Luteitalea sp. TBR-22: one gene and its partner. The protein of the gene in region 1 binds, or shares a complex with, the protein of each later gene. Links are inferred from orthologs where the notes say so. Each region holds a gene or a part of one and is shown in the gene's direction. Other genes may lie near its edges.

Region 1 (5,458 bases):
GTTCGGGCTGGAACGTCGCCATGTGCTCGGAGAAATGCCGCGGCGCGCTGCACACGTCCACCTGGTAGCCGGCCGACTCGAGCACCGTGCGCGCGAACGCGGCGTGGAACTCGTCGTCTTCCACCACGAGGATGCGCGGCACCTCGGACTGCGACTGCTCCAGCATCTGCAGCAGCTTGCGGTGGGCGGCCTCGATCTCGGCCGGCTTGGTGTAGCAGGCGTCGGCGCCGGCGTGGATGGCCTCGGCAAGGTCGAGGAAGTCGCCGACGGCGCTGAGCATCAGGATGGCGGTCTGCTCGCCATCCGGCTTCTGGCGGGCGTACTCGACGACGCTGTAGCCCGAGCCGTCGGGCAGCCGCACGTCGACCATCAGGCCGTCCGGCACGCGCGCGTCGATCAACGCCCGGGCGTCGTGGCAGGTGCCGGCCTCGCGCACCGGGATGCCCTCGTGCTGGAGGACCGAGGCGAGGAGGCGCCGGGTCTCCTGGTTCTCGTCGACGAGCAGCACGTCGAGCTCGCCGCGTGGGCCCTCGGGCACGGGAGTGGAGGCGGTGGCCGCAGCGGGCGTCGGCTCGGCGAGGACGGTGGTGGCGATGCCCTCGTCGAACAGCGACGCCAGGCGAAGGCGGATGTCGCGCCACCGCGCCACATCGTCGGTGGAGGGTTGGCCGTGCCCCTTCAGCAGTTCGTCGCAGCGACGCTCGGCCTCGCGCGCCAGGGTGCTGATCTGGGGACGCTGGTAGGTGGCACCGGCACCGGCGAGCTTGTGGAAGTGGCGCTTGAGGTCGGCCAGGGTGGCAGCGGTGCCCCGATCGAGCCGGTCGAGGGTCTCGTCGATGTCGACGAGCCTGTCCGGTCCCCCTCGCAGGAACTCGGCCTGGAGTTGGCGGAACTCTTCATCCCAGGTGCTCATGTCAGCGCGCAGACCGGCGCCATCGTACCACCTCGGCCGGAGGCGCGCCCCGGCGCGGCACCCGCGCGCATTAGCGGGGCGAGCGACAGGCGCCGCCGACGACCGTCAGGCGGTCGACGGCAAAGGTCGCGGGCCGACTGGCCGGCGTGGCCTGCTCATACGTGCCGCGGAGCTCGACTCGCTGGCCGACGTGTGCCCTCAGGCTTTCCACGTCGCCGCCGAGCCGCACCTCCTCGGTGACGGTGGCCTCGTCACCCTCGATGGGCCTCAGCCGCCAGGCCCGCGAGCCGGCGCGCTCGAGGCATCCCGTCAGGGTGAGCCTCCCCAGTTCGGGGTCCCCGGCTTCGGGCGTCGATCGGGGACGGTCGCGCATCCCCCGTTCGCGCGCGCCCCCGAGATCGGGCTCGGGCGTGGGGAGCGGCTGGGGTTCGCCGGCGGGCGGACGGTCCGGCGGCCGGACGGGCTGCGTGGCTGGAGTCGGCGGCTGCGCGTGAATGACGGCGGCCAGGGTGAGCACGGCGAGCGGTTGCAGGATGCCTGTCATTTTCGACCTCCGCCGTCGTGGGATCCACGACGCGCGCCACCCGCCGCCCGGACCCGTCAAGCCGAGCCAAGTGGCCCGTGTGCAGCGAGTTGGCCGGGCCGGCTCAGCCAGGTGCTCGGAGCGGAGCGCGGTCGTGCGGATGGCCACGCGGATCGGAATGACTGCAGGTCCCGTCTGATTGACGAGGCCAGACGGGGGTGGTAGCGTGGCGTGTTCGGCGGGCGCCGCGCGAAAGTGGCGGAACTGGCAGACGCGCCGGACTTAGGATCCGGTGGCCGGAAGGCTGTGCGGGTTCGAGTCCCGCCTTTCGCACCAGACGTCGTCTGGCAGCCCGTACGCTGGTGCGCTGCGCCTGGCAAGGCCTGCGCGACGCCCGGCGACCCGATTTTTTCGGTGCCCGGCCCCCGGAACCCGGCACCCGACGCTGTCCGACTCCCGTTTCCCGATTCCCGACTCCCGATTCCCGAGCCCCAGATGAAGGTCGAACTCACCGACGTCAGCGAAACCAAGAAGACCTTGACCGTGGAAGTCCCGCAGGACGTGGTCGAGAGCGAGATCTCCCGCATCACCCAGCGCTACGCCCGGGCCGCCCGGCTGCCCGGGTTCCGCCCAGGGAAGGCGCCCATCCAGGTGGTGCGGCGCAAGTTCAAGGACGAGATCCTCCACGACGTCGCGCACGACCTCGTGCCGCGCGTGGTGGGCGACGCGCTGCGTGACAAGGGCGTCAATCCGGTCGACACGCCGAAGGTGCGCGACCTGCAGCTCGAGGAAGGCAAGCCCCTGACCTTCACCGCTGCCATCGAGACCGCCCCGTTCGTGGATCCGGGCGACCTGACCACGCTCACGGTGACCCGTCCCGAGATGCCGGTGACCGAAGACGACGTCGATCAGGCCTTGTCGCGCCTGCGCGACCGCCTGGCCCGGATGGAGCCGGTGGAGGATCGCGCGGCCGAGCCGGGCGACACGGTGGTGATGCACCTGGCGCGTCGCCGCCTGACGGGGCCGCAGGGCGCCGAGATCACGCCGGAAGAGCCGGAACGCCACGAGAACGTGTCGGCCGAGATCGGTGCGGCGGCCAACCCGCCGGGGTTCGACGAGGCGCTGGTGGGAGTGACGGCTGGCCAGAAGAAGACTTTCGAGGTCACCTTCCCGTCTGAGTACGAGGTCGAGGAGATGGCCGGGGCGCGCGTCGAGTACGACGTGGAGGTCACCGGGCTGCGGCGCCGGGTGCTGCCGACCCTCGATGACGAGTTCGCCAAGGACCTGGGCGAGTTCCAGACCCTGGCCGATCTGCGGGGGCGCATCCGGCAGGATCTGGAGCAGGATGCTGATCGGGAGCGGACCCGGCGCATGCGCCAGCAGTTGCTCGAGCAGCTGGCGGCGCGGATGACCGGGGAGGTCCCCGAGGGCATGGTGGCCCGCGAGGTCGACCGCCGGGTGGAGGAGTTCGCGCGCCGGCTGATGGATCAGGGCGTGGACCCGCGGCAGGCGGCGATCAACTGGGAGGAATTCCGGGCCCAGCAGCAGGAACCGGCCGTGGCGACGGTGAAGAGCGTGCTCGTGCTCGACAAGCTGGCCGAGCGCGAGGGGTTGGAGGTATCGGAAGAGGAGCTCGATGCCGATATCTCCGGATATGCGACCCGCGCGGGTCGCTCGCTGGCCGAGGTGAAGGCGCAGTTGGCGCAGCAGGATCAGCTGGTGCAGATCCGGGTGGGCCTGCTGCGGGAGAAGGCGGTGGCGCACGCGCTGTCGCGTGCTACGATCGCGGGGGCGTGAGCGTCCGCCTCGCGTCCTTCTCCCCTGTGCAACGACGACGTGACTGCCCGGTAGTGCCGGGCAGGTGCAACTGCCCCCGGCCGGGTCCGGGGGGCGATGAGGCCGATGCATCCCATGATTGATCCGCGCCTGCAGCTGGTCCCGATGGTGGTCGAGCAGACCAACCGCGGGGAGCGCGCGTACGACATCTTCTCTCGCCTGCTCAAGGACAGCATCATCTTCATCGGCACGCCGATCGACGACACGGTCGCGAGCCTGGTGATTGCGCAGATGCTGTTCCTGGAGGCCGAGGATCCGGAGCGGGACATCCTGCTGTACATCAACAGCCCTGGCGGGTCGATCACCGCGGGGCTGGCGATCTACGACACGATGCAGTACATCCGGCCCGACGTGTCGACGTACTGCCTCGGGCAGTGCGCCTCGTTCGGGGCGGTGCTGCTCGCCGGCGGGACCAAGGGCAAGCGATACGCGCTGCCCAACTCGCGCATCCTGATCCACCAGCCGTGGGTGCAGGGTGGGGTCGGCGGGCAGGCCACCGACATCGACATCCACGCCAAGGAAATCCTGCGGATGCGTCACCGGCTGAACGAGATCCTGGCCGAGCACTCCGGCCAGCCGATCGAACGGCTGCAGGCCGATACCGAGCGCGACTACATCATGTCGGCCGAGCAGGCGCGCGAGTACGGTATCATCGACGATGTCCTCCGCAAGCGCAGCTGACGGCGCGGTGACTGCCGCGTGCGCGCGGTGTCCCCGGTGCCGGTGACGCAGACGGGTCCGATCCCATGGTGAAGAAGAACGGCGAGAACGAAGTGCTGCGGTGCTCGTTCTGCAACAAGGACCAGAACGACGTCCGCAAGCTGATTGCCGGCCCCACCGTCTTCATCTGCGACGAGTGCGTCGAGGTCTGCAACGACATCATCGCGGACGACAACCGGTTCGAGGCCAAGGGCACGCGCTCGTCGCTGCCCACGCCGCAGGAGATCAAGAAGTTCCTGGACGAGTACGTGATCGGCCAGGAGCAGACCAAGAAGCGGCTGGCGGTCGCGGTCTACAACCACTACAAGCGGATCGAGATCGGCAAGCAGTCCAAGAGCCGCAACGAGGTCGAGCTCCAGAAGTCGAACATCCTGCTGATCGGGCCGACCGGCACGGGCAAGACGCTGCTGGCGCAGACGCTGGCGCGGCTGCTCTCGGTGCCGTTCACGATCGTCGATGCGACGACGCTGACCGAGGCCGGCTACGTCGGCGAGGACGTCGAGAACATCATCCTCAAGCTGCTGCAGGCCGCCGGTGGCGACATCGAGAAGGCGCAGCAGGGGATCATCTACATCGACGAGGTCGACAAGATCTGCCGCAAGGACGAGAACCCGTCGATCACGCGCGACGTGAGCGGCGAGGGCGTGCAGCAGGCGCTGCTGAAGATCCTCGAGGGCACGGTGGCCAACGTGCCGCCCCAGGGCGGCCGCAAGCACCCGCACCAGGAGTTCTTCCAGGTCGACACGACCAACATCCTGTTCATCTGCGGCGGCGCGTTCGTCGGCCTCGAGAAGGTCATCGAGCGGCGCGTCGGCAAGAAGACGCTCGGGTTCCGCGCCGAGAAGTCGCAGTTCGACGCCAAGGACGTGGGCACGACGCTCGAGAAGATCGAGCCGCAGGACCTGATCCGCTACGGCCTGATCCCGGAGTTCGTCGGGCGCCTGCCGGTGGTGGCGACGCTGCACGAGCTCGATCGCCCGGCGCTGGTGCAGATCCTGACCACGCCGCGCAACGCGATCACCAAGCAGTACGTCAAGCTGCTCGAGTACGAGAACGTGAAGCTGCGCTTCACCGACGACGCGCTCGAGGCGATCGCCGAGCTGGCGCTGACGCGCAAGATCGGCGCGCGCGGGCTGCGGATGATCATCGAGGAGCTGATGCTCGACGTGATGTACACCGTGCCGGGTCAGAAGAAGATCCGCGAGTGCGTCATCACCCGGGACGTCGTCGAGTCGAAGGAGAAGCCGATCACGGTGATGGAGAAGGCCGGGTAACCGTCCGGTCCGCCCGCGACGCTCCCGGTGGGGCGTCGGCGGGCCCGCCTGCCGGGAATCCGGCAGGACGCCCGGCCGCGCGCCTGGCGTACGCCCGTCCAGGCAGGCACGGCCCGGTGCCGCTTCCCGCGGGGAGCGCCCGACGGCCCGGCGACCTGCCCGTATGGCGGAGGAAGTCGTCTCCGCCGCCTT
Region 2 (4,077 bases), 720 kb from region 1 along the record:
TTGCGCTGCTGGCCACGGCGGGCGGGCGGCGACCCTGGCTGGTGCTGGCCTACCCGGCGACGGCGGCGACCTTCGGCCTCTTCTTCAGCCGCATTCGCGCATTCTGCGAGCACGTGCACGTGTTCCGCCACGAGGGCGAGTGCTCGGTGCGGTCGCACCTGCCCAACCCGGTCGACCGGCTGTTCTTCTACACGTTGAACATGAACCTGCACGTCGAGCACCACTTGTTCCCGCAAGTGCCGGCCTGCCACCTCCCGCGCGTCCGCGAGCACCTGACCGAGACGGGTTACCTGCAGCCCGGCATGACGTCGCGGTCGATCCTCGGGACCATTCGCGGGGTGCTCGCCGATGCGCGCGCCCGGCAGCGGCGGGCGGCGGCCTGATGCTGATTCCGACGATCGAGGCCGCCTGCAGCACCTGCGGCAGTCGCGAGGCCGACGAGGTCGGCCGGTCGCGCGACCACGAGTTCGCCACCTGCGACAACGAGTTCGTGTTCGTGCAGTGCCGCGCGTGCGGGCTGACGTACCTGCGCAACCGGCCGGCGCCAGAGACGCTGGGGATCATCTACCCGCCGTCGTACTACCGGTATGCGGCCTTCCTCGGGCCGGTCACGACGCGGCTGCGCGGGCTGGTGCAGGGCAGCCGGGTGCGGATGCTGCGGCGGTGGCTGGCGCCGGGGGCGACGGTGATGGAGGTCGGCTGCGGCGAGGGGCAGTTGCTGCAGGCGATCAAGGCCGACGGCGACCCGAGCTGGCGGGTCGTCGGGGTGGACATCTCGGAGGAGGCGTGCGCGGCGCTCCGGCGCACGGGCCTCGAGATGGTCTGCGCGCAGTTCGAGGCACTCGCCTGGCCGGCAGGGTCGGTGGACCTCATCATCATGAACCAGGTGATCGAGCACCTGGCCGATCCCAGGGCCTGCGTGGCGCGGGCGGCGGCCCTGCTCGCTCCTGGTGGACGCCTGTTGATCGAGACCCCGTCGGTGGGGTCGTGGGACCGCGACTGGGTGGCCCGGGACCGATGGGGCGGGTGGCACTGCCCGAGGCACTGGTCGTTGTACACCCGCGAGTCGCTGGCGGGCCTGCTCGAACAACAGGGACTCGCGGTGGAGCGGGCCGAGTACCTGCTGAGCCCGTTCATCTGGGCCCACACACTGCAGAACGTGGTGCGTGACCGGCCGCGATGGCGCTGGGCGTCGGGGCTGCTCTCCGAGCGTTCGGTGCCGGCGCTGATCGTCTATGGGCTACTGGACACGGTGCAGCGCTGGGTCACGGGCCGGACGTCGAACATGCGGGTCATCGCGCGGAAATCCTGACGGTCTTCGTCATTCGCCCCTCGGCCTTGGATCGGGGGATGCTCCCGAGCAGCCGTAAGCCGTACATCGTCGGCAGTGGGCAGTCGGCAGTCGGCAGTCGGCCGTGATCTCTGAGGCCTGAGCCGCGAAGCCGTGCGCTCCGACGGCCGCAGGCCGACCGACCAGCGACGCCGGCGCAGTCTCTTGTGCTACACTGGCCGTTCGCCGTGCGTACCGAGACGCCCTTCGGGGCTCCGGCCGGCGGTAATGCCGAGGAACTGGCCCGGGGGTTGCACTCCCTCCCCGTGTCGTGATAGCCTCGCAAGGTTTTGTCGGGGTCAGGACACCCTATCTGACTCCGAGTCACGCGAAGTGAGGCCCGGATCCCGGGCGCCGAGCACGAACCGGCGGTGGGGATTGGCGGGCACATCCAAGCGGAACGCCCACGGGTGGTCCGCGAGCGACAACTTCGAATTCGTAGGGTACCCAGTCCCGGGTGCCAGGCCGGCAGTCCGCCGGCTTTCAGGCCCGGGACGCCGTGTCGCCGCTGTCGCGGTGGCACGGAGGCAAGTCCGAACGGGCACGCCTGACGAGGCGTGCCCGGAAGCGTGTCTGTCGTCTCGAGCGACGCGCGCGTGCAGGTGGAGTCACTGTGCCGACCATCAGTCAGCTTGTTCGCAAGGGCCGCGAGGCGGTCATCGACAAGACGAAGAGCCCTGCGCTGCAGGAGAGCCCGCAGAAGCGGGGCGTCTGTGTCCGCGTGTTCACCCAGACGCCCAAGAAGCCGAACTCGGCGCTCCGCAAGGTGGCGCGCGTGCGGCTGACGAACAAGATCGAGGTGACGACCTACATCCCGGGCGTCGGCCACAACCTGCAGGAGCACTCGCTGGTGCTCATTCGCGGTGGCCGCGTGAAGGACCTCCCGGGTGTCCGCTATCACGTCGTGCGGGGCACGCTGGACGCCACGGGCGTCGCGAACCGCCGGCAGGGCCGGTCCAAGTACGGCGCCAAGCGGCCCAAGTCGTAGCAGGAGCTGAAGTCAGATGCCACGCAGACGAGAGATTGCCAAGCGCGAGGTCACGCCCGACCCGCTCTACAACAGCACGCTGGTCACCAAGTTCATCGGCTCGGTGATGAGTGACGGCAAGCGGAGCACCGCGGAGCGGATTCTCTACAAGAGCTTCGAGATGATCCAGGAGAAGACCGGCGAGGAGCCCCTCAAGGTCTTCAAGAAGGCCATCGACAACACGAAGCCGAGCCTCGAGGTGAAGTCGCGGCGCGTCGGCGGCTCCAACTACCAGGTGCCGATCGAGGTGAACGTCAACCGTCGCCTCTCGCTGGCCATCCGCTGGCTCGTCGGGTATGCCCGCTCGCGTGGCGACGGCAAGACGATGGAAGAGAAGCTGGCCAACGAGTTGCTCGATGCCAGCAACATGCGCGGCGGGGCCGTGAAGAAGCGTGAGGACACGCATCGCATGGCCGAGGCGAACAAGGCGTTCGCCCACTACCGCTGGTAGCAGGTGGTGAAATTCTGAAATGTCAGAATTTCAAGATTTCAGAATTGCACTTCTAATTTTCGAGTATTCGAACAATGGCTCGCCAGGTACCTCTCAGTCGTACGCGCAACATCGGCATCATGGCCCACATCGATGCCGGCAAGACGACCACGACCGAGCGCATCCTCTTCTACACCGGCATCACCTACAAGATCGGCGAGGTGCACGAAGGCACCGCGACGATGGACTGGATGGAGCAGGAGCAGGAGCGGGGCATCACGATCACGTCGGCGGCCACGACCTGCTTCTGGCGTGAGCACCGCATCAACATCATCGACACGCCCGGCCACGTCGACTTCACGGCCGAGGTCGAGCGTTCGCTGCGCGTGCTCGACGGCGCCGTCGCGGTGTTCGACTCGGTGGCCGGCGTCGAGTCGCAGACCGAGACGGTGTGGCGGCAGGCCGACAAGTACCACGTGCCGCGCATCTGCTTCATCAACAAGATGGACCGCATCGGCGCCAACTTCGAGCGCACGGTGGAGCAGATCAAGTCGCGCCTGCAGGGCAACCCCTGCGTGCTCGCCTTCCCGATCGGGTCCGAGGACCGCTTCCGCGGCATCGTCGACGTGATCCGGATGAAGGCCGTCGTCTACAAGGACGAGACGATGGGCGCCGACTACGTGCTCGAGGACATCCCGGCCGACCTCCAGGAGCAGGCCGCGATGTACCGCGAGCAGCTGCTCGAGAAGGCCAGCGAGTCCGACGACACGCTGCTCGAGAAGTACCTGGGCGGCGAGGAGCTCACCGAGGCCGAGATTCGGGCGGCGCTGCGCAAGCGCGTCAACGAGTCGGTGCACCAGCGGTCCGAGGCGCCCTTCGTGCCGGTCCTGTGCGGCTCGGCCTTCAAGAACAAGGGCGTGCAGCCGCTGCTCGACGCCGTCGTGGACTTCCTGCCCTCGCCGGTCGACATCCCGTCGATCAAGGGCATCGCGGTCGACAACGCCGAGTCGGTGCTCGAGCGCCCGGCCGACGACAAGGCGCCGTTCTCGGCCCTGGCGTTCAAGATCATGACCGACCCGTTCGTCGGCCAGCTCACGTTCATCCGCGTGTACTCGGGCGTGATGACCTCGGGCTCCTCGGTGCTCAACAGCACCAAGGGCAAGACCGAGCGCATCGGCCGCCTGCTGAAGATGCACGCCAACAAGCGTGAGGAAATCAAGGAAGTCTACGCGGGCGACATCGCCGCCGCGGTGGGCCTGAAGTCGGTCATGACCGGCGACACCATCTGCG

Evidence for each region.
Region 2: the proteins of tig (region 1) and rpsG are in contact, whole or in part, in a crystal structure (PDB 3GTY), measured with the Thermotoga maritima proteins. The link is inferred for Luteitalea sp. TBR-22 from one-to-one orthologs. Residues at the interface, in WP_004081061.1 of Thermotoga maritima: Glu122, Val124, Val129, Leu130, Tyr133, Glu188, Gly259, Ile262, Tyr263, Glu266, Ser270, Glu273, Gln274, Glu277, Arg308, Gln311, Ile312, Ser315, Tyr316, Glu325, Arg329, Arg336, Leu363, Phe366, Trp367, Arg373, Leu377, Arg381, Leu384, Glu387; in WP_004081843.1 of Thermotoga maritima: Lys34, Lys52, Lys55, Glu59, Arg62, Gln63, Glu66, Asn67, Lys69, Val71, Arg95, Ala109, Lys110, Lys111, Gly112, Arg113, Pro114, Glu117, Glu121, Ile124, Ala125, Tyr127, Asn128, Asn129, Thr130, Gly131, Lys135, Asp139, Arg142, Met143.

Annotation. Positions count from the first base shown.
Region 1 is NZ_AP024452.1:5,254,074-5,259,531, forward strand. Bases 1,271-4,082 are described here. They hold tig (trigger factor), read left to right. Parts: upstream 1,271-1,931; coding sequence 1,932-3,233; downstream 3,234-4,082. Other genes in these bases: TBR22_RS21800 (hypothetical protein), read right to left, coding at 1,271-1,457; clpP (ATP-dependent Clp endopeptidase proteolytic subunit ClpP), read left to right, coding at 3,348-3,953; clpX (ATP-dependent Clp protease ATP-binding subunit ClpX), read left to right, coding at 4,019-4,082. Also shown: TBR22_RS21795 (diguanylate cyclase domain-containing protein), read right to left, coding at 1-913; more of TBR22_RS21800, read right to left, coding at 984-1,270; more of clpX, read left to right, coding at 4,083-5,266. UniProt on the Bacillus subtilis protein: Involved in protein export. Acts as a chaperone by maintaining the newly synthesized protein in an open conformation. Functions as a peptidyl-prolyl cis-trans isomerase.
Region 2 is NZ_AP024452.1:4,536,495-4,540,571, reverse strand. What follows is about bases 1,359-4,071. They hold rpsG (30S ribosomal protein S7), read left to right. Parts: upstream 1,359-2,334; coding sequence 2,335-2,808; downstream 2,809-4,071. Other genes in these bases: fusA (elongation factor G), read left to right, coding at 2,883-4,071; rpsL (30S ribosomal protein S12), read left to right, coding at 1,944-2,318. Also shown: TBR22_RS19090 (fatty acid desaturase), read left to right, coding at 1-383; TBR22_RS19085 (bifunctional 2-polyprenyl-6-hydroxyphenol methylase/3-demethylubiquinol 3-O-methyltransferase UbiG), read left to right, coding at 383-1,312; more of fusA, read left to right, coding at 4,072-4,077.